4 regions of the Streptomyces sp. NPDC028907 genome follow, and region 1 is predicted to be linked to each of the others. Evidence: riboswitches for the same ligand, from Rfam matches in the RefSeq annotation. Region 1 holds a riboswitch; each other region holds the start of a gene.
The links. Region 1 has a riboswitch for cyclic di-AMP ahead of ACZ4UU_RS34975 (C40 family peptidase). Riboswitches for the same ligand answer to the same signal wherever they lie in the genome.
Positions count from the first base shown of each region.

Region 2: another riboswitch for cyclic di-AMP. It lies ahead of ACZ4UU_RS04880 (transglycosylase family protein); the one in region 1 lies ahead of ACZ4UU_RS34975 (C40 family peptidase).
Region 3: another riboswitch for cyclic di-AMP. It lies ahead of ACZ4UU_RS21335 (transglycosylase SLT domain-containing protein); the one in region 1 lies ahead of ACZ4UU_RS34975 (C40 family peptidase).
Region 4: another riboswitch for cyclic di-AMP. It lies ahead of ACZ4UU_RS42230 (M23 family metallopeptidase); the one in region 1 lies ahead of ACZ4UU_RS34975 (C40 family peptidase).

Region 1 covers NZ_JBVHVE010000014.1:117,572-121,974, reverse strand. Annotated here, with positions in the region: gene ACZ4UU_RS34995 (helix-turn-helix domain-containing protein) at 1-253, opposite strand, end outside; gene ACZ4UU_RS34990 (ATP-binding protein) at 467-910, shown strand; gene ACZ4UU_RS34985 (LysR family transcriptional regulator) at 991-1,911, opposite strand; gene ACZ4UU_RS34980 (LysE family translocator) at 1,999-2,613, shown strand; gene ACZ4UU_RS34975 (C40 family peptidase) at 2,670-3,143, opposite strand; cyclic di-AMP (ydaO/yuaA leader) riboswitch at 3,147-3,279, opposite strand; gene ACZ4UU_RS34970 (hypothetical protein) at 3,699-4,007, opposite strand; gene ACZ4UU_RS34965 (ATP-dependent Clp protease proteolytic subunit) at 4,015-4,403, opposite strand, start outside.
Region 2 covers NZ_JBVHVE010000002.1:104,840-109,242, forward strand. Annotated here, with positions in the region: gene eno (phosphopyruvate hydratase) at 73-1,359, opposite strand; gene ACZ4UU_RS04880 (transglycosylase family protein) at 1,675-2,358, opposite strand; cyclic di-AMP (ydaO/yuaA leader) riboswitch at 2,363-2,562, opposite strand; gene ACZ4UU_RS04885 (LysM peptidoglycan-binding domain-containing protein) at 2,772-3,827, opposite strand; gene ACZ4UU_RS04890 (cytochrome P450 family protein) at 3,994-4,403, opposite strand, start outside.
Region 3 covers NZ_JBVHVE010000006.1:489,397-493,799, forward strand. Annotated here, with positions in the region: partial or broken gene ACZ4UU_RS21320 (peptide MFS transporter) at 1-152, shown strand, start outside; partial or broken gene ACZ4UU_RS21325 (hypothetical protein) at 394-646, shown strand; partial or broken gene ACZ4UU_RS21330 (CocE/NonD family hydrolase C-terminal non-catalytic domain-containing protein) at 768-1,158, shown strand; cyclic di-AMP (ydaO/yuaA leader) riboswitch at 1,430-1,614, shown strand; gene ACZ4UU_RS21335 (transglycosylase SLT domain-containing protein) at 1,620-2,360, shown strand; gene ACZ4UU_RS21340 (HAD family hydrolase) at 2,394-3,236, opposite strand; gene fahA (fumarylacetoacetase) at 3,562-4,403, shown strand, end outside.
Region 4 covers NZ_JBVHVE010000023.1:90,748-95,150, reverse strand. Annotated here, with positions in the region: gene ACZ4UU_RS42235 (PrsW family intramembrane metalloprotease) at 1-962, shown strand, start outside; gene ACZ4UU_RS42230 (M23 family metallopeptidase) at 1,262-2,287, opposite strand; cyclic di-AMP (ydaO/yuaA leader) riboswitch at 2,299-2,456, opposite strand; gene ACZ4UU_RS42225 (PP2C family protein-serine/threonine phosphatase) at 2,740-3,825, opposite strand; tRNA gene ACZ4UU_RS42220 (tRNA-Met) at 3,985-4,058, opposite strand; gene ACZ4UU_RS42215 (dihydrofolate reductase family protein) at 4,158-4,403, opposite strand, start outside.

The DNA of each region.
Region 1 (4,403 bases):
CGCCACCCTCGTCGGAGCCGGCCAGCACCAGCAGCAACTCCCGTAGCCGGGCGTCCTGTACGCCGTAGGCGTCGAGCAGTAACCGCACATCGGCCGGTTTCACCCCGCTGGCGCCGGTCTCGATCCGGCTCACCTTGGACTGGTGCCAGCCCACCAGCCGGGCCGCCTCACCACTGGTGAGCCCCGCCCCGGTACGCAACGCACGCAGTTCCGCGCCCAGTTTTCGGCGGCGCACCGCGGGACCGTGCTGCATGGGCAACTCCTTACTCCAACCGAGCCGCCCAAATACGCTCTGCCGTCGCAGAGTTCACCGCTTCGAGCGACAGATATATGCACATCTTGGTGGATCGCCACTCCTGACGGGCGCGGTAATGGCACTCTGGCGACGAAGCACCAGTCCGGGACCGTACTCGAACCCTCCGCTCCGTGTCGGACTGCGGTCCCGTGGGAAAGGGACGACGTCGCCATGGCAGATCATCTGGAAGCATCCGTCACTCTGCCGAGCGATCCTGCCTCGGTCTCCGCGGCCCGGACCTATGTGGTCACCACTCTCGCCGAGTGGGGACTGCCACCGGACACGGAGGTGGCCGACACCATCCGTCTGATCGTCTCCGAACTCACCACCAACGCCGTACAGCACACCCTCGGCCAGTCACCCACCTTCACGGTGGACCTCGCGCTCGACCGTGACGAACACCTGCGCATCGGCGTCACCGACAGCCACCCCCGCTTCCCCAAGCGGCTGCCGGCCGCTGTCCAGCAGGACAACGGCCGCGGGATGGTCATCATCCGCTGGCTGACCGCTGAGTGCGGCGGCAAGCTCAGAGTGCGGCCGACGCGGGAGGGTGGGAAGACGGTTTCCATCGAACTGCCGTGGGCTGTGCCGGTGCCTGCGGCGCCTGAGCCGTGATGGGTTGTGTGTTGTCTGCGGGTCCGCTGCGGCTGGTCGCGCCCACGCGGCGGAGCCGCATATCGATACAGCCCCGCGGCCTAGGGTGGGGACTGCTGGGCTCGGTTGAAAGTGCCCCGCAACACCGCGCGGAAAGCGTCGGCCGCGGGTGCCGTCTCCTCTCCGCGATACGCGACCGAGATCGTACGGCGCAACTGCCCCCCTTCCAGCGCGCGCACGCCCACCGGAGTGGCCGACGTCCGCGCCACCATCTCCGGTACGACCGCCACCCCGAGCCCCGCGCTGGCCAGCGCGCACACCAGTAGGTATCCCGGCGTCGGGACGAGAACCGAAGGCGTGGCCCCCGCTCTGGTCAGGGCAGCCTCGACACCCCGGCGGGCCGGAGCGTCCGGGGCCATGCTGATCATGGGCTGGCCGGCGAGGTCGGTCAGCGGTAGCCGTGTGGCGCCGGTGGTGAGGGCGTGGCCCGGGGCTGACACCAGGACCAGTTCCTCCACGAGGATCGGCTCGACGCCGACCGAGGCGGGCAGCGGGGTCGGCTCACCCGGCTCGTAGGCGTGCGTCAGCGCCAGGTCGACCTCGCCCGCCGCCACCGCCGCGACACCGGCCGACGGTTCGTAGTCGGCGACCGTCAGCTCCACGTCCGGATGGGCCCGGCGAAACGCGCTGAGAGCCGGTGGCAGCAGATGGATGCCCGCGGTCTGGAAGGTGCCCAGCCGGAGCGTGCCACCGGTCAGGCCGGTCAGCCGGGCCAGTTCGTGCCGCGCCCGCTCCAGCTCGTCGAGCACCCGCCGCGCACGGGTCACCAGCAGTTCGCCCGCACCCGTCAGCCGTGCCCCGCGGTGATGCCGTACCAGAAGAGCGGTGCCCGCCTCGCGCTCCAGCTTGGCCAGCTGCTGCGAGAGCGCGGGCGTGGTGTAGCCGAGCCGCTCGGCGGCCCGGGTGATCGAACCCGCCTCGGCGACCGCCACCAGCGCGGCGAGACGGGTCGGGTCGTACATGACAGCCCCTGGGGTTAAGTAGTGTTTTAGGGTTCCCTAGGATATTCGAAATACCTGTTGAAGGCTCCTGCCAGGCACGCTGGGCGCATGGATGCTCAGCTCATCGCCTTCACCGGGGTCTCCGCCGGCCTGGTCGCCATGCCCGGGGCCGACTTCACCGTCGTCGTTCGCAACGCCCTCGTCTCCCGCCGGGCCGGCATCGCCTGCGCGCTCGGGATCGGGGCCGGGCTGCTGGTGCATGTGACGCTGGCGGTGGTGGGGGTCGCCGCGGTGCTGGCCGCCATGCCTGCGCTGTTCCGTGCGCTTCAGGTGGTCGGCGGTGTCTATGTGTTGTATCTCGGCGTCCAGACGCTGAGGCAACGGCGCGCCGAAGTCATGGAGGAGCGCCAGGACTCCACCGCGCGACCCCTGCGGCAGGGCTTCGTGACCAACGCCCTGAATCCGAAGGCCTCCCTGACCTTCCTCAGCGTGCTGCCCCAGTTCGTGCCCGCGGGCGCTCCGGCACTGCCCCGGACCCTGCTGCTCGCGCTCATCGTGCTCGCGATCGCCCTGGTCTGGTTCCAGGTGGTCGCGCTGCTCGTGGACCGGCTCGGCAGATGGCTGCGCCGCCCGCGGGCCGCCCGGGCCGTCACGACCGTCACCGGCGCCGCGCTGACGGTCTTCGGCGGGGCACTGCTCGCCGGGCCGCTGCTGGCCCTCTGAGGTGGCCCCGAGGGCGGTGACGGCGTATCAGGTCGCCGTCACCGCCTCCGGGAAGGTCACTTGACCCGGCCGTACCAGACGCTCCTGGTCCAGATCTTCTGCAGCTTCACCACGTCCCCGCTCTTCGGGGAGTGCCAGATCCTTCCCTTCCCGGCATAGATGCCGACGTGGTAGACGTACGACCCCGAGTGGAAGAACACCAGGTCTCCGGCCTTGCGGTTCTTGGCGGAGATGTGGCGGGTCTTGTTGTACTGCTGGGCCGCCGTACGGGGCAGTTTCTTGCCCGCCTTCTTGAACGAGTACAGCGTCAGCCCGGAGCAGTCGAATCGGTTCGGCCCGGTGGCGCCCCACTTGTACGGGGAGCCCTTCTTGGAGGCCGCGACCTGGAGTGCCTTCGTCGCCGGCGTGGCCGCTTCGGCCTCGGGGGCGAAGCCGGGTGCCACTATCGAGCCGCCCACTGCGGCGATGGTGAGAGCCGAGGCCGTTCCGGCCCGGGCCATGAGCGACGGGACACGATTGAGCGCAGTCATGCGCAACCCTTCGTCAGCCGCCTGTGAAGGATGACCTGTCGGATTCGGGCTGGCGAAGTTGCCCGGCCGCGTTGCCGCGGCTTCACCCCAAGGGCTGCTCGGATCGAACGAACGTCCGCTCCGGCGACCCGTCTTGCTCGGGTCCTCCACTCCTGCCGATCCACTCCTGTCGACCGGTCATCCGGGCGGCGGCAGGACTCGGCGTCCGCCCGGACCGCCCCGCCGCTGCGGCGGGGGCTTGTCGTCAGACAGGGATCTTGACGCACGGTTGAATGAAAATCCCAACGGAACCGGGGATTTGTGGCGTTACTCACCACTCACCCGTTCGGGTGGACACCCCCGTGTTCGAGGAGGTGTCCAGGTGCCCAACGAGCCCCGGACCAGGGACGGAACGTCGGACTCCGCCTCGCGGTCATGCCCGTTGTGCAACCTTGGCGGGCGCGCAAATGGACACGTGGATACGCCGAAAGGGGGTACGTCGTTTGGCGCGTTTCAGCTCCCTTCCGGACGCCTCGTCAGTGGGCCGAGACGTCCGGAACGAGTCTGTACACGTCGTCAACTGTCGGAGCGCGGCGGCACCCTGACACGAGCCGTGCGGCGCTCTCCGTCCAGCACGCGCAACGCACGCGCCAGCGTGGGAGCGTGCAGCTCCGTCTCGCCCCGCCGATGCATCAGCGCCAGCGCGTCTCGGAGCTCGGTCGCCCTGCTCACCAGCGCCTGGGCGGCGCGCAGTCCGCTGTAGGTGTCGCCGTGCCGGCCCGGGTTGATCCGGCCGAGCAGGTCCACGACATCGAGGTAACGGTCGATCAACTCGCCCTCCGCGCGGGTCAGCGCGGGCAGCGGTGGCAGCTCGGGTGGAAGCACCGGCCGATCACCGCCCCGTGGGCGGCGCGAGGGTGGCCCTGCGGCTGGGGATGATCGCGTCCACCAGCCCGTACTCCAGCGCCTCCTGCGCGTTGAGGATCTTGTCCCGCTCGATGTCCTCGCTCACCTGCTCGCGGCTGCGTCCGGTGTGCAGCGCGAGCATCTCCTCCAGACGGGTCCGAATGCGCGTCAGTTCGTCGGCCTGGATGGCCAGATCGCTGGCCTGGCCCTCGACCGGCTCGGGCAGTCCAGGCTGATGGATCACCACCCGGGCCCCCGGCAGCGCGAATCGCTTGCCCGGTGTGCCCGAGGACAACAGCACCGCGGCGGCCGAGCCGGCCTGGCCCAGGCAGATCGTCTCCACGTCGCAGGTGACGTACTGCATGGTGTCGTAGA
Region 2 (4,403 bases), on a different contig from region 1:
GGGGACGTACGTACGACTGGCTAAGGCTCACCCCAGGTGGGGGTCAGCCGGTCAGCCCGACCGGCTGCCTGCTCAGCCCTTGAAGCGGGGGAAGGCGCTGCGGCCGGCGTACACCGCGGCGTCGTCGAGGATCTCCTCGATGCGCAGCAGCTGGTTGTACTTGGCGACGCGGTCCGAGCGGGCCGGGGCGCCGGTCTTGATCTGACCGCAGTTCACGGCGACGGCGAGGTCGGCGATGGTGACGTCCTCGGTCTCACCGGAGCGGTGGGACATCATGCACTTGAAGCCGTTGCGCTGGGCCATCTCGACGGCGTCCAGGGTCTCGGTCAGCGAGCCGATCTGGTTGACCTTGACCAGCAGGGCGTTGGCGGCGCCCTCGTCGATGCCGCGGGCCAGGCGCTCCGGGTTGGTGACGAAGAGGTCGTCGCCGACGATCTGGACCTTGTCGCCCAGCTTCTCGGTGATGATCTTCCAGCCGTCCCAGTCGTCCTCGTACAGCGGGTCCTCGATGGAGACCAGCGGGTACGCGGAGACGAGCTCCTCGTAGTACTCGGTCATCTCGGCGGCCGAGCGGGACTTGCCCTCGAACTCGTAGGAGCCGTCCTTGTAGAACTCGGACGCGGCGACGTCGAGCGCCAGCGCGATCTGCTCGCCGGGGACGTAACCAGCCTGCTTGATGGCCTCGACGATGAGGTCGAGGGCGGCGCGGTTGGACTCCAGGTTCGGGGCGAAGCCGCCCTCGTCGCCGAGGCCGGTGGACAGGCCCTTGGTCTTCAGCACCTTCTTGAGGGTGTGGTAGACCTCGGCGCCCCAGCGCAGGGCCTCGGAGAAGGACTCCGCGCCGATCGGGGCGATCATGAACTCCTGGATGTCCACGTTGGAGTCGGCGTGCGAGCCGCCGTTCAGGATGTTCATCATCGGCACCGGCAGCAGGTGCGCGTTCGGGCCGCCCAGGTAGCGGAAGAGGGGGAGGTCGGACGCCTCGGACGCGGCGTGGGCGACGGCGAGGGAGACGCCGAGGATGGCGTTGGCGCCGAGGGATGCCTTGTTGTCGGTGGCGTCCAGGTCGAACATGGCCTGGTCGATCAGGCGCTGCTCGGTGGCGTCGTAGCCGACGAGCTCCGGGCCGATCTGCTCGATGACGGCGAGGACGGCCTTCTCGACACCCTTGCCGAGGTAGCGGTTCTGGTCGCCGTCGCGGAGCTCGATGGCCTCGAAGGCGCCGGTGGAGGCGCCGGACGGAACGGCGGCACGACCCGTGCTGCCGTCGTCGAGGCCGACCTCGACCTCGACGGTGGGGTTGCCTCGCGAGTCGAGGATTTCCCGGGCTACGACGACGTCGATGGACGGCACGAGCATCTCCTTCTTGGGATGTGACGCGGGTACGCAGTCCGCGGTGGGTACTGCGAGACGAGCCTAACCGGCTCCGGGCGTTCGGCCAGCGGTCGACCGCCCCGTGGGACAGAACCGAGAGTAAATTGTTTCCGAACGGAACAAAGACTTCGGCACAAAAGGGGCCGACGCACACGGTCCGGCACAAGAAACCCCGCCCCGGTGCGTACGGGGGAAGACGCACCGAGGCGGGGAGTTCGCGGGGACGGGGGTGACCCTCACGAGACCTTCACTCCGAGGTCCACGGATGTGAGGGCGGTGTGGTTCAGCTGTCCCCCTGTATTACTTCAGGTGCAGCTGCTGACCCGGGTAGATCAGGTCGGCGTCCTCGACGATGTCCTTGTTCAGCTTGAACAGCTTCTCCCAGCCGCCCTTGACCTTCTTCGCCTCGGCGATCGAGCTGAGGGTGTCGCCCTTGACGACCTTGTACTCGCCGTCGCCCTTCTTGACCTTCTTGCCGGTCGGGGTGGTGACGGTCTTGGTCGACTTCTTCTCGGCGGCCGGGCGCTCGGCGGAGCGGGAGGCCGGCTGCTCCTCGGTGGCGCGGGGGGCGGTCTCGGTGCTCTGCGAGGCGCCGGAGCCGTTGTAAGGGGCGCTCGACAGGCCGGTGCCGCAGTGCGGCCAGGCACCCTTGCCCTGACTCGCGAGGACCTTCTCGGCGATCTCGATCTGCTGGGCCTTGCTGGCCTGGTCGGCGGTGGAGGCGTATGCCGTGCCGCCGTACGCGGCCCAGGTGGAGGCGGAGAACTGAAGGCCGCCGTAGTAGCCGTTGCCGGTGTTGATCGACCAGTTGCCGCCGGACTCGCACTGGGCGACGGCGTCCCACTCGGAGGCGGTGGCGGCGGAGGCGCTGCCGGCCGCCATCAGCGGGGCGGCGACGGCGGCGGCACCGGTGACGCCGACGACGGCTATGGCGCGAGCGGCCTTGGACGGACGACGGTGCTTGCCCTTGCTGGAAAACAGCATGGAGAGATCCCCTCACCGACGCCTACGAGGTGAGCTGTCGGGTTCGGGCCGGTTGAGTTGCCCGGCCGCGCACGCTCGCCTCTCGGCTGCTGCTGCGCGACTTCACCCCAAGCCGGCTCCGGCCGTGCGGCCCCGAAGGGCCTCAACTGCCGGACCCGGCGCAAACCTTGGGTCCCCCGCTCCTGCCTACGGCGCTTGACGCGACGACTGTTCCCGGACGGCCGCCGGCAGGATTCGGCGTGACGGCTGTCGGGGCTCGCACTGGTGGCGAGCGGTCATGACCGTAGACACGCGATTCCGGGAATTACAAAGACGATCAGGGCTTCTGAGATCTATCTCTCACTGCATTCAAAACGGACATTCAGGTGCGAATAGTGACGCGAACTGGCGCTGCATTTCGCCCTGTTCAGCCGTTATTCGCCAGGGACGTCCAGGGTCTGACCGGCGAAGATGTGGTTCGCGTCAGGGCCGATGGCGTCCTTGTTCGCCGCGTACAGAGCGCGCCACCCGCCGTCGAGGTCAAGGGAGTCGGCGATGGAGGCGAGAGTGTCGCCGGCGCGGACGCTGTACGAGGCGTGGCGCCCGGAGGACTTGGCGGACTCGGCGGCACCGCCGTCGGCCTCGCCCTCGTCGGCACTGGGACCGCGGTGCCGCCCGGAGCCGGCCGTCTCGGCGTCGATCGCCCCGGTGTCGACGAGGCTCCAGGAACCGACGTCCTGCACCACATCGTCCTGATTGTCCCCACCGATCGCCTCCACCGGGGAGCGGTCGGGCGACTGTGAGGCCTTTACGCTGGGGGACGTTTCGGACTTAGCGGAATCATCCGCCGCAGGCGCTGAAGGGGATGAGGAAGAAGAAGGGGAGGAATCCCGCGAGGGCCCGGACGAAGCATCCGAGGATTCACTCGGGGTGCCGGACGGGTCGTCGCTCTGGTTCGACGCCTCGGACGAGTTCGACCCACCGGACGACTCGGACGAATTCGACGAGCTGGACGAATCGGATGAGTTGAGCGAGTCGAGCAAGCCGGATGAGCCGGACACCTCGGAGGGGGAGTCCTCCTCCACTCCGGTGTCGAGGTCGAGGGCCCCGGATTCCTTGGTGAGTCCGTTGACCACCGCGCAGGTGCCCCAGGGGCTGGTCCCCCGGGCCGCGAGAAGGTCCTGGGCCACGGCTATCTGCTGGGAGCGGCTAGCCAGGTCGGGGCTGGGGGCGTAGTCGAGGCCGCCGTACCTCTCCCAGTCCTCCTGGGTCAGTTGCAGTCCGCCGTAGCGGCCGGCGCTCTCGTCGGCGGCGCTCCAGGATCCCCCGCTCCTGCATTCGGCCACCTTGTCCCACACGGTGCCGTCGGCGGCGCTGGCACTCGCGGCGCCGAGCATCGGGATGGCGATGGCGGACCCGGTCACTCCGGCCGCGACGAGGATGGCCGGGGCCTGACGAGGGCGACGGTGACGACCGTTCCCGGAGAGCATGCGGGGACCTTTCGCGAGACAGCGGTGACCGCGGCGCGTGAAACCTGGACGCCGACGTTGATGCGTGAACGTAGCGGCAGACGATCACTTGTCACAAGTTAATGCCGCGCAGATCACGTGAAGATCACAGACAAGAGCGCGTGTCATGTTTGCCGAGGGGACGCACTCACCCAACCGGGGTGAACTCCACCGGAAGGGTGCGCAGTCCGCGCATGATGAGTCCGCCGCGCCATCTCAACTCGCCCGGATCCACGGCGAGTCGGAGGTCCGGGACGCGGGTGAGGAGCGTGCCGAGGGCGGTCTGGCCCTCCAGGCGGGCGAGCGGGGCGCCGAGGCAGTAGTGGATGCCGTGGCCGTAGCCGAGATGCTGGTTGTCGCGGCGGGCGAGGTCGAGGACGTCGGGGTCGGCGAAGCGGTCCGGGTCCCGGTCGGCGGCGGCCAGGACGACGAGGACGGGATCGCCGGGCGCGATGTGCCGGCCGCCCAGGGTGAGCGGCTCCGTGGCGAAGCGCCAGGTGGCGAGTTCCACGGGGCCGTCGTAGCGGAGGAGTTCCTCCACTCCGGTTTCGAGGAGGC
Region 3 (4,403 bases), on a different contig from region 1:
GTTGCGGGCGGCTGGCTCTGCTCAGCGCGAGCACGGAACTCCTCAAGCCGAACGTCGCCACCATGGTCGGCTTCTCGGCCGCCGCGATCGACATGATGTTCGGCCTGGCCCGGTACGTCCTCGGGCGGGGCCACCTGGCCGGCCGGAAGCACGTCTGGTTCCCCTCCCTCGCCATGGCCAAGGGCACCCAGGCCCAGACGGTCAAGTTCTACGACGACGTCCCCAAGCCCACCTACTTCGGCGTCAACGGTCCCGTCGCGGTGGTCGCGGGCCTCGCCGTGATGGCCGCGACCCGCTGGCTGAGCCGCACGATGCACCCGGTGGACTGACCCGCCACAAAGCATTCGCCGCACTCGACGCATCCGACGCACTGACCCGACAGGGATCCCGCCCATACACATCCGTACGTCCTTCCCCCACGAGACGACCCATCACGACCTCCGCAACCCGCTCCGGGACGGGACCCTGCTGTACGCGCGCGTGACGCCCGCTGACGAACGAGCCCGTACCGGCGCTCCTCGAATACCTGCTGTACCGCCTGACCGACCGGCTCAAGGCGATCGTCATGGTTTGCTCGACGGACGATCGCTATGACAACGACGTGCACTGCACGGGAGGTTCCATCCTCACCGGTCGACATGCCGCCTGACCGTCGACCATGTGCGCCTTCGTCGCCCGTCCGAGGACACCGGCGTCATGTCCGAGCCCCTGCCGCGCTCCGCGTCAGCGACTCCCACCCCGTCGAAGTGGGCGAGTAGACCTGAGCGTTGAGGCGGGCGAGGGTACAGCTGAGGTTGACGTCGGACATACCGCGCGAGCAAGTCGTCGCCCGGCTCTGCGACCTGGCACCGGACGGCTCCTCGCCCCTGGTCACGCGGGGCGCTGAACCTGACTGCACGTCATGGCCGGGACGGCGTGGCGCCGCGCGAGCCGGGCGCAACCGAGGCCGTACCCCTTGAGCTGCCCGCACCCACTCGGACCGGGTCGATCCGGGTGCACCGCCCGGAGCTCGGCTGGGAGGCGACGGTGCGGATGCTCTCCGAGATCAGCTGCGATCGGCATGACCTCATCGCCTCCAACGAGGTGATCTACACAGAGGGCGAAGAAGTACTTTTCCGTCGGACACGGGAAAAACGGACTCCACGAATGGCCAGTTAAAGGCGAGTTGGAGCCATTGCCCGATTTGCCACTCTTGTGGATGCCAGTGAGTTGAGTCACGCACACCCGGCCACACACCCCGTCCGACGCACCTTCGTCTCCCCTTGTTCCACACACAAGTTGAGGCTTGGCAACCGCAAAGGATCAAGCACCCCATACGCACCAGACCATGGTCAACCGGCACGTCAGGCGGCCCCGGCACTTGTTTCGGACATGTGCTCTCGCATACGTTCCCGCTCGTCGGGCGGACGCCGAATCCTGCCGCCGCCCGTGTCATCCATCCCCGGAACTCACACACGCACGGCAGGAGCGGGGGACCCAGGTAAGTCGCCGGACCGGACGCCTTGATGGCGCACCGGCCCGGCTCGGGGTGAAGTCGCGCCACCGCTCAGCGGCGCGGCCGGGCATCTCCCGCCCGAACCCGACAGCTCACCTCGCAGGCGCCGGAGAGGAACAGCGCCATGCCCCGAGGCAAGCACCGCCGCCCCCGCACCAACCCGCTCACTCGTCGCGTCGCCATCGCAGGCACCGGCACCGCAGCCCTCGCGCTCCCGCTCCTGAGCGCGACCACCGCGAGCGCCGCCCAGCCGGCCCAGACCCCCACCGCCGCGCAGGCCAATACCCTTACGTACACCACCAAAAAGGGCGATTCGCTCTACGGCATCGCGGACCGGTACGACGCCCAGGGTGGCTGGAAGCAGCTCTACAAGGACAACCGCAAGGCCATCGGCGACAACCCCCGGCTGATCCACCCGGGCGTCGACCTGGAGGTCCGGGCGACGAAGAAGGCCGGCACCGCGAGCGCAACCGCCGACAAGGCCGCCGCACCCGCCAAGAAGTCCGCCGTCGCCCAGGCCACGCAGTCCTCGGTGAAGACATACCCGGACAACCTCGACGGCTGGATCCGCAACGCTCTGGACATCATGGGACAGAACGGGATTCCCGGATCTTACGAGGGCATCCACCGCAACATCATGCGCGAGTCGTCCGGCAACCCCCAGGCCATCAACAACTGGGACTCCAACGCGGCCGCGGGCACCCCGTCCAAGGGCCTCCTCCAGGTCATCGACCCGACCTTCGCGGCCTACCACGTGCCGGGCACCGTCTACGACCCCTTCAACCCGGTCGCGAACATCGCGGCCGCGTGCAACTACGCGGCCGCCCGGTACGGCTCGATCGACAATGTGAACGGCCCTTACTAGCCCTGAAGCAGGATCGAGTGGGCTAATTCACCCTTACTGGGCTGAATCGGTCAGGGCGCCCGCGCTGACGCCCGCGAACAACCTCTCGAGGACGACGGCGATGCCGTCGTCCTCGTTCGAGAGGGTGATCTCGTCGGCGACCGCCTTGAGTTCGGGGTGGGCGTTGGCCATCGCCACCCCGCGGGCGGCCCAGTCGAACATGGGGATGTCATTGGGCATGTCCCCGAAGGCGATGGTCTCGTGCGCGCCGAGGCCGAGATGCTCGGCGGCGAGCGCGAGACCGGTCGCCTTGGTGATGCCGCATGGCTGGAGTTCGACGGTCCCGGGCCCGGACATGGTGACCGTCGCGAGAGAGCCCACGACCGCCCGCGCCGTCGCCGCCAACTCGTCGTCGGACAGGGTGGGATGGCGCAGCAACACCTTGCTGATCGGCTCGCACCACAGGTCGTCCCGGTGCTGGACACGGACAGCGGGCAGGGTGGGGTGCGGCATCAGGTACCCGGGTTCGATGAGCGTGAGCCCGTCGACGCCGTCCTGGTCGACGGCCGCGTACACCTCCCCGACCTCGGCCTCGATCTTGCCGAGCGCGGTCTCCGCCAACTCCCGGTCCAGGGTGATCGACCACAAGAGACGGTCCGCGCCGGCGTCGTACAACTGCGCGCCCTGTCCGCACACCGCGAGCCCCCTGCTGCCCAGGACGTCGAGGAGCGGCCGCACTCTGGGCGCCGGCCGCCCCGTCACGACGAGGTGCTGAGCACCGGCCGCCGCGACCTGCGCGAGCGCGTCGAGGGAACGGTCGGAGAGCGTGTCGTCGCCTCGGAGCAGCGTCCCGTCCAGGTCAGTGGCGATGAGTGAATATGCGATGGGTGGGGCCATGATCAGAGAATACGGACAGGAAGCCCCATCGACTCGACGTGAACCGGACGGCTGCTGTGTTCACATGTGTTGACACCTGTTCCGGTTCGGATTCTGTTTCCGTGTGCACAACTTCCTTCCGCTTGTTGCGATTTCACCCCCACGTGGTCCCTCGACCCGCACCATCGCCTACGCGGGAGGGGGCCTGAGCCTCGACCGTGCGCCGCGACCTGGTGATTCGCCGGCCCCGGCGACGCGAGTTCCGTACTGCCCAAGACCGGCACCTCACCCGTAACGTGTGGCCCGACCACATGGCACGGAGCGTAAGAGAGTGAGGCAGCACCCCATGCCCCCCTTCGATCTCCCCGAGGGCGACCCCTTCGGCACGCACAACCTTCCGTATGGCGTCTTCTCCCTCCCCGGCTCGGACTCCGCACGCCGGGTCGGCGTCCGGCTCGGCGACCACGTCCTCGACGCGGGCAAGGCGGCCTACGTGCTCGGCTCGCCGTACGCCCCGCTGCTCGCCCAGGACTCCCTGAACCCGCTGCTCGCCGCGGGCCGCACCACCTGGTCCGACGTGCGCCGCGCGCTGACGGCGTGGGTGACGGTGCCGGCGCACCAGGAGGCCGTCGCGGACCTGCTGCACCCCCTGTCCTCGGTGACCCTGCACCTCCCCTTCGAGGTCGCGGACTACGTCGACTTCTACGCCTCCGAGAACCACGCCCGGAACGTCGGCCAGATCTTCCGTCCCGACGCCGCCGACTCCCTCACTCCCAACTGGAAGCACCTCCCGATCGGTTACCACGGCCGCTCCGGCACGGTGGTGGTGTCCGGCACGGACGTCGTACGGCCGTCCGGCCAGCGCAAGGCCCCCACCGACCCCGCCCCGGTCTTCGGTCCGTCGGTCCGCCTGGACATCGAGGCCGAGGTCGGCTTCGTGGTCGGGACGCCCTCGAAGATGGGCAACCCGGTGGCACTGGGTGACTTCCGCGAGCACGTCTTCGGCCTGTGCCTCCTCAACGACTGGTCGGCACGCGACGTCCAGGCCTGGGAGTACGTCCCCCTCGGCCCGTTCCTCGGCAAGTCCTTCGCCACGTCGGTGTCGGCGTGGATCACCCCGCTGGACGCGCTGGAGGAGGCCCGGGTGGCAGCACCGGAGCGGACGCACCCCCTGCTGCCGTACCTCGA
Region 4 (4,403 bases), on a different contig from region 1:
CCACCGCGACCGCCGATCCGTCGCACGCGGACACCCTGGGCGCCACCGTCATAGCGCCCGTCGTGGAGGAGATGGCGAAGGCCGCGGCCGTACTGCTCGTGTTCCTCTTCCGGCGGCGGGACTTCACCGGGATCGTCGACGGGGTGGTGATAGCCGGGGTCACCGCCACCGGGTTCGCCTTCACCGAGAACATCCTCTACCTCGGTACCGCCTTCGGCACCGACCAGCTCTCCGGCGACAGCGGCATCGCCTCCGTGACCGCGGCGACCTTCTTCGTCCGCGTCATCATGTCGCCCTTCGCGCACCCGCTGTTCACCGTCCTGACCGGCATCGGCTTCGGCATCGCCGCGCTGTCGGGCGAGCGGCAGCATGTGCGGCGCGTTCTCCTCCCCCTCACCGGTCTGTTGCTGGCCATGGGCATGCACGCCCTGTGGAACGGCTCGTCGACCTTCGGCGAGTTCGGGTTCTTCGCGGTGTACGCGGCCTTCATGGTGCCCGCGTTCGGGTTGCTGACGTGGCTGGTGATCTGGACGCGGCAGCGGGAGCTGCGGACCGTGCGGGAGGAGTTGCCCGCGTACGTCGTCGCCGGGTGGCTGGCGCCGGGGGAGCCGTTCGCGCTCGGTTCGATGCGGGCTCGGCGGGTGGCTCGGCGGTATGCGCGGCGGCTCGGGGGGCGGGGGGCCGCGCGGGCTGTGGCGGAGTACGAGGGGTATGCGACGTCGTTGGCGTTTCTGCGGCGCCGAGGGCGACGGGGACGGGGCGGGGGTGACTTCGTGATGCGTGAGCGGGAGTTGTTGCAGGAGTTGTGGCTGCGGCGCGGGGTTGCTCGGGCGGCGTTGGAGCGGGCCGCGCTGGAGGGGATGGCTGTGCAGGTGTGGGCTGCGTATGGCTATGCGGGGGTGGGGTACCGGCAGGGGTACGGGGTGGAGCCGTACCCCGTCTACAACCCGTATCGGACGTGAAAAGCCGCCACGCCCCTCAGACCGGCGCTTGCGCAAGGGCTACCAGCGAACGGAGCGCCCGGTGCTCCGGGAACCGGCAGCCCTGACGTCGGGGGGTTGTCGCCAGGACCGCCGGAGATCAGCACCGCCGGAGATCAGCACCGCCGGGAGCAGAAACGGCCGGGTTCAGGAATCGCCGGGTACAGGGCTCGCCGGGTTCAGGAGGGCGTGCCTCGCCCGGACACCTCGCCCGGACACCTCGCCCGGACACCTCGCCCCGATGCCTCGCGGATGCCCCGCCAAGAGGTCCCTCGGATACCTCAGGGAGTGAGTCCCTTGCCGCGCAGCCACGCCATCGGGTCGATGCCGTTCGCGCTGCCGTCGGGGTGGACCTCGAGGTGCAGGTGGGCGCCGGTCACGTTGCCCGTGGCGCCCACGCGGCCGATGACGTCGCCCGTGTTGACCTTCTGGCCCACGCTCACGCTGATCGAGGACTGGTGGGCGAACCAGATCTCGGTGCCGTCGTCGAGGGTGAGCTCCGTCTTGTAGCCGTACGACCCGTCCCAGCCGGCGAACGTGATCGTGCCGCTGTGCACGGCCTTGATCAGCGTGCCGGTGGGAGCGGCGAAGTCGAGGCCCGTGTGGTAGCCGGAGGACCAGTAGGCGCCGGCCTGACCGAAGGTCGAGGTGATGGTGTACGAGGAGGTCGGCAGCGTGTACTGCTTGGCCAGCTCGGCGAGGCGCTCGGCCTCGGCCTTCTTGCGGGCCTCCTCCTCGGCCTTGGCCTTGGCGGCGGCGGCCTTGGCCTCGGCCTCCTTCTCCGCCTTGGCGGCCGCGGCGGCGGCCTCCTTCTCGGCGGCGGCGACGGCGGCCGCGGCGGCCTTGCTCTCGATCTGGTCCTGCTGCTGCTCGGCCTGCGCCATGATCCGGCTGCGCAGTGCCTCGCCGGCGTCGGTGGCGTCCTGCGTGGTCTCCTCGGTCGCCGCGCCCATGGTGCTGAGGGCGGTGCCGGTGTCCTCGGCGGCTGCGGCGTCGTCGTCGGAGATCAGGGGCAGGTCAGGGATGGTGATGGCGACCGGCGGCTTGCCGCTGTTGGCGCTGGCCATGCCGCCCGCGCCGACGGCGGCTATGACACCGACGCCGAGCACCGTGGAGCTGCGCGCGAGTCCCCCGCCGCGCTGCTTGGAGACGCGATGCCTGCCGCGTACCGGACGAATGGACTCCGCGGTGGGGTTCCACTCCTCGAACGGGCCCTCGTCGGTGCGATGGCGGTCGTAGCCGAAGGTCTCGGTGGTGCGCTGGCTCGGCACGAACGGGGCTTGCGGGGCAGGGCGGTTGGACGCCACGTGGGCGTGCTCCTTTCCTTCCTTCTCGCCTACCGGGTTAGCTGACGGGTTCGGAGCAGGAAGGTCTCCTACGCGCGTATACCGGCCGTGACTTCCCGGCGGTATCCGTGCGATTCACCCCAAGGTGGTGGTTCCCCGGTTCCCTTGCGGGATTCGGCGCGTGCGCACGGAGCCGCCTCTTGTGACGGCTGGGACGACCGCGCTGCGTTATCGAACGTTAATAGACGCGGGGTACGGATTCCAAGCTGTTCCGCTTGATCATTAACGATTTTCGCCTGGACTTACGGGTCATGAGCGGCCTAATTCGGGCGAGTTGGCCAGCGCTCAGGAGTCACACAGGTATTGACGGTATGTCAGTTGTTATGCGGAGGGGGGTCACTCGATCACGGTTGGTGACAACGATCACGGATCGGCTCCACAAGATCTCCATCAGGGGCCGGGAGCGGCATGCCTCAGGGACGGCGTACGGCGATGAGGGCCATGTCGTCCGCCATCCCGCCCCCGGAGTGCCGGCGCACCTCCGCGGCGAGCGTGCCGAGCAGTGCGGTCGGCTCGCGCCGGGCGTTGGCCCGCCCCGCGAGTCCCGTCTCGGGGTCGTAGAACCGGTCTCTCTCGTCCCGCGCCTCGGACAGGCCGTCGGTGTACATGAGCAGCGTCGCTCCGCTCGGGAAGTCGGCCTCCTGGGCCCGGTCCGGCCAGGCCCCCAGCTCCCGCATGCCGAGCGGCAGGGCGGGCTCGGGGGCGGGCAGCGCGCACACGGTGCCGTCGGCGTGCAGCAGCAGCGGCGGGGGGTGCCCGCGGTTGACCAGCCGTACGATCCCGTCGCCGTGCGGGAGTTCGGCGAGGACGGCGGTGGTGAACCCCTCGGCGGACTCCACCCCCTCGGGCCGCGTGCGCTCCCGCGCCAGCGCCCGCTCCAGGCGCTGCGCCACCGCCTCCAGCGTGGTCTCCTGCTCGGCGGCCTCCCGGAAGGCCCCGATGACCACGGCGACGATCCCGACCGCCCCCATCCCCTTGCCGCGCACGTCCCCCACGACGAGCCGCACACCGTGCGGGCTGTCCTGCACCGCGTACAGGTCACCGCCGATGAAGGCGCCCTCCTGCGCCGCCTCGTACCGTGCCGCGATCTGGAACCCGCCGATCCGCTCGGCGGGTTCGGGCAGTACGGCGCGCTGGGCGGCCTCGGCGATGGCGCGGGCGGAGGCGAGGCGGGCGTCGCTGCGGCGGACGAGGAGGTTGATGAGGACGGCGAGGACGGAGACGGTGACCACGGTGACCAGCTCGGTGATCACCCCGGTCCGGGAGAGGCCGCCCAGACCGGCGTGGAGCACGAGCAGCGCGGCGAGCGCGGCGACGCCGGTGAGCACCGTGCCACGCTGCGAGTACAGCGGGGCGGCGACCAGGGGCGCGGCGGTGAAGAAGGGGGCCCCGGTGAAATCCGTGGGCGTGACGTAGTCGTACCCGCATCCGGCGGCGATCAGCAGGGCGGGCAGCAGCCGGACGAACCGGCGTGCGTACGAGATCCGCCGTTCCTCCACCTCACCAGGGTTGCCGACGGCGGGGCGGGGAGCGAGTGGTGGGAGCCGACCGGACCAGCGGGGACCGGACCAGCGGGGCGGCCGGGCAGAGAGTCTCGCTGGAAAGCCGTGGAAAACACTCAGGGCCGGAACTTTTCAGTTCCGGCCCTGAGTCTTCAGTAGCGGGGACAGGATTTGAACCTGCGACCTCTGGGTTATGAGCCCAGCGAGCTACCGAGCTGCTCCACCCCGCGGCGATGACTCAATAGTACGCCATCCGCGGGACGGAAAGCACACGCGTTTCCCGGGGCCGCCGCGAGCGGCGCTTTTCGGGGCGTGTTCAGGGCCCGGTGTCACGGCAGAAGATGGCTGTTCGGGGCCTTGGCCCGGTCCTCGTACTCGGGCAGGACCACCACGTCCACCCCTTCCCCGGCCAGCAGCCCGCTCCCGTCGGCGCCCGCCACGAACGTGTCCGGCTCCCGCCAGGCCGTCACCACCCGGCGTGCCCCCGCGCCGAGGATCAGGCGCGCGCACGGCACCGGACGGGACGCGCGGCGCGTGCACGGCTCCAGGCTCGAGTAGACCGTGGCGGACGTCAC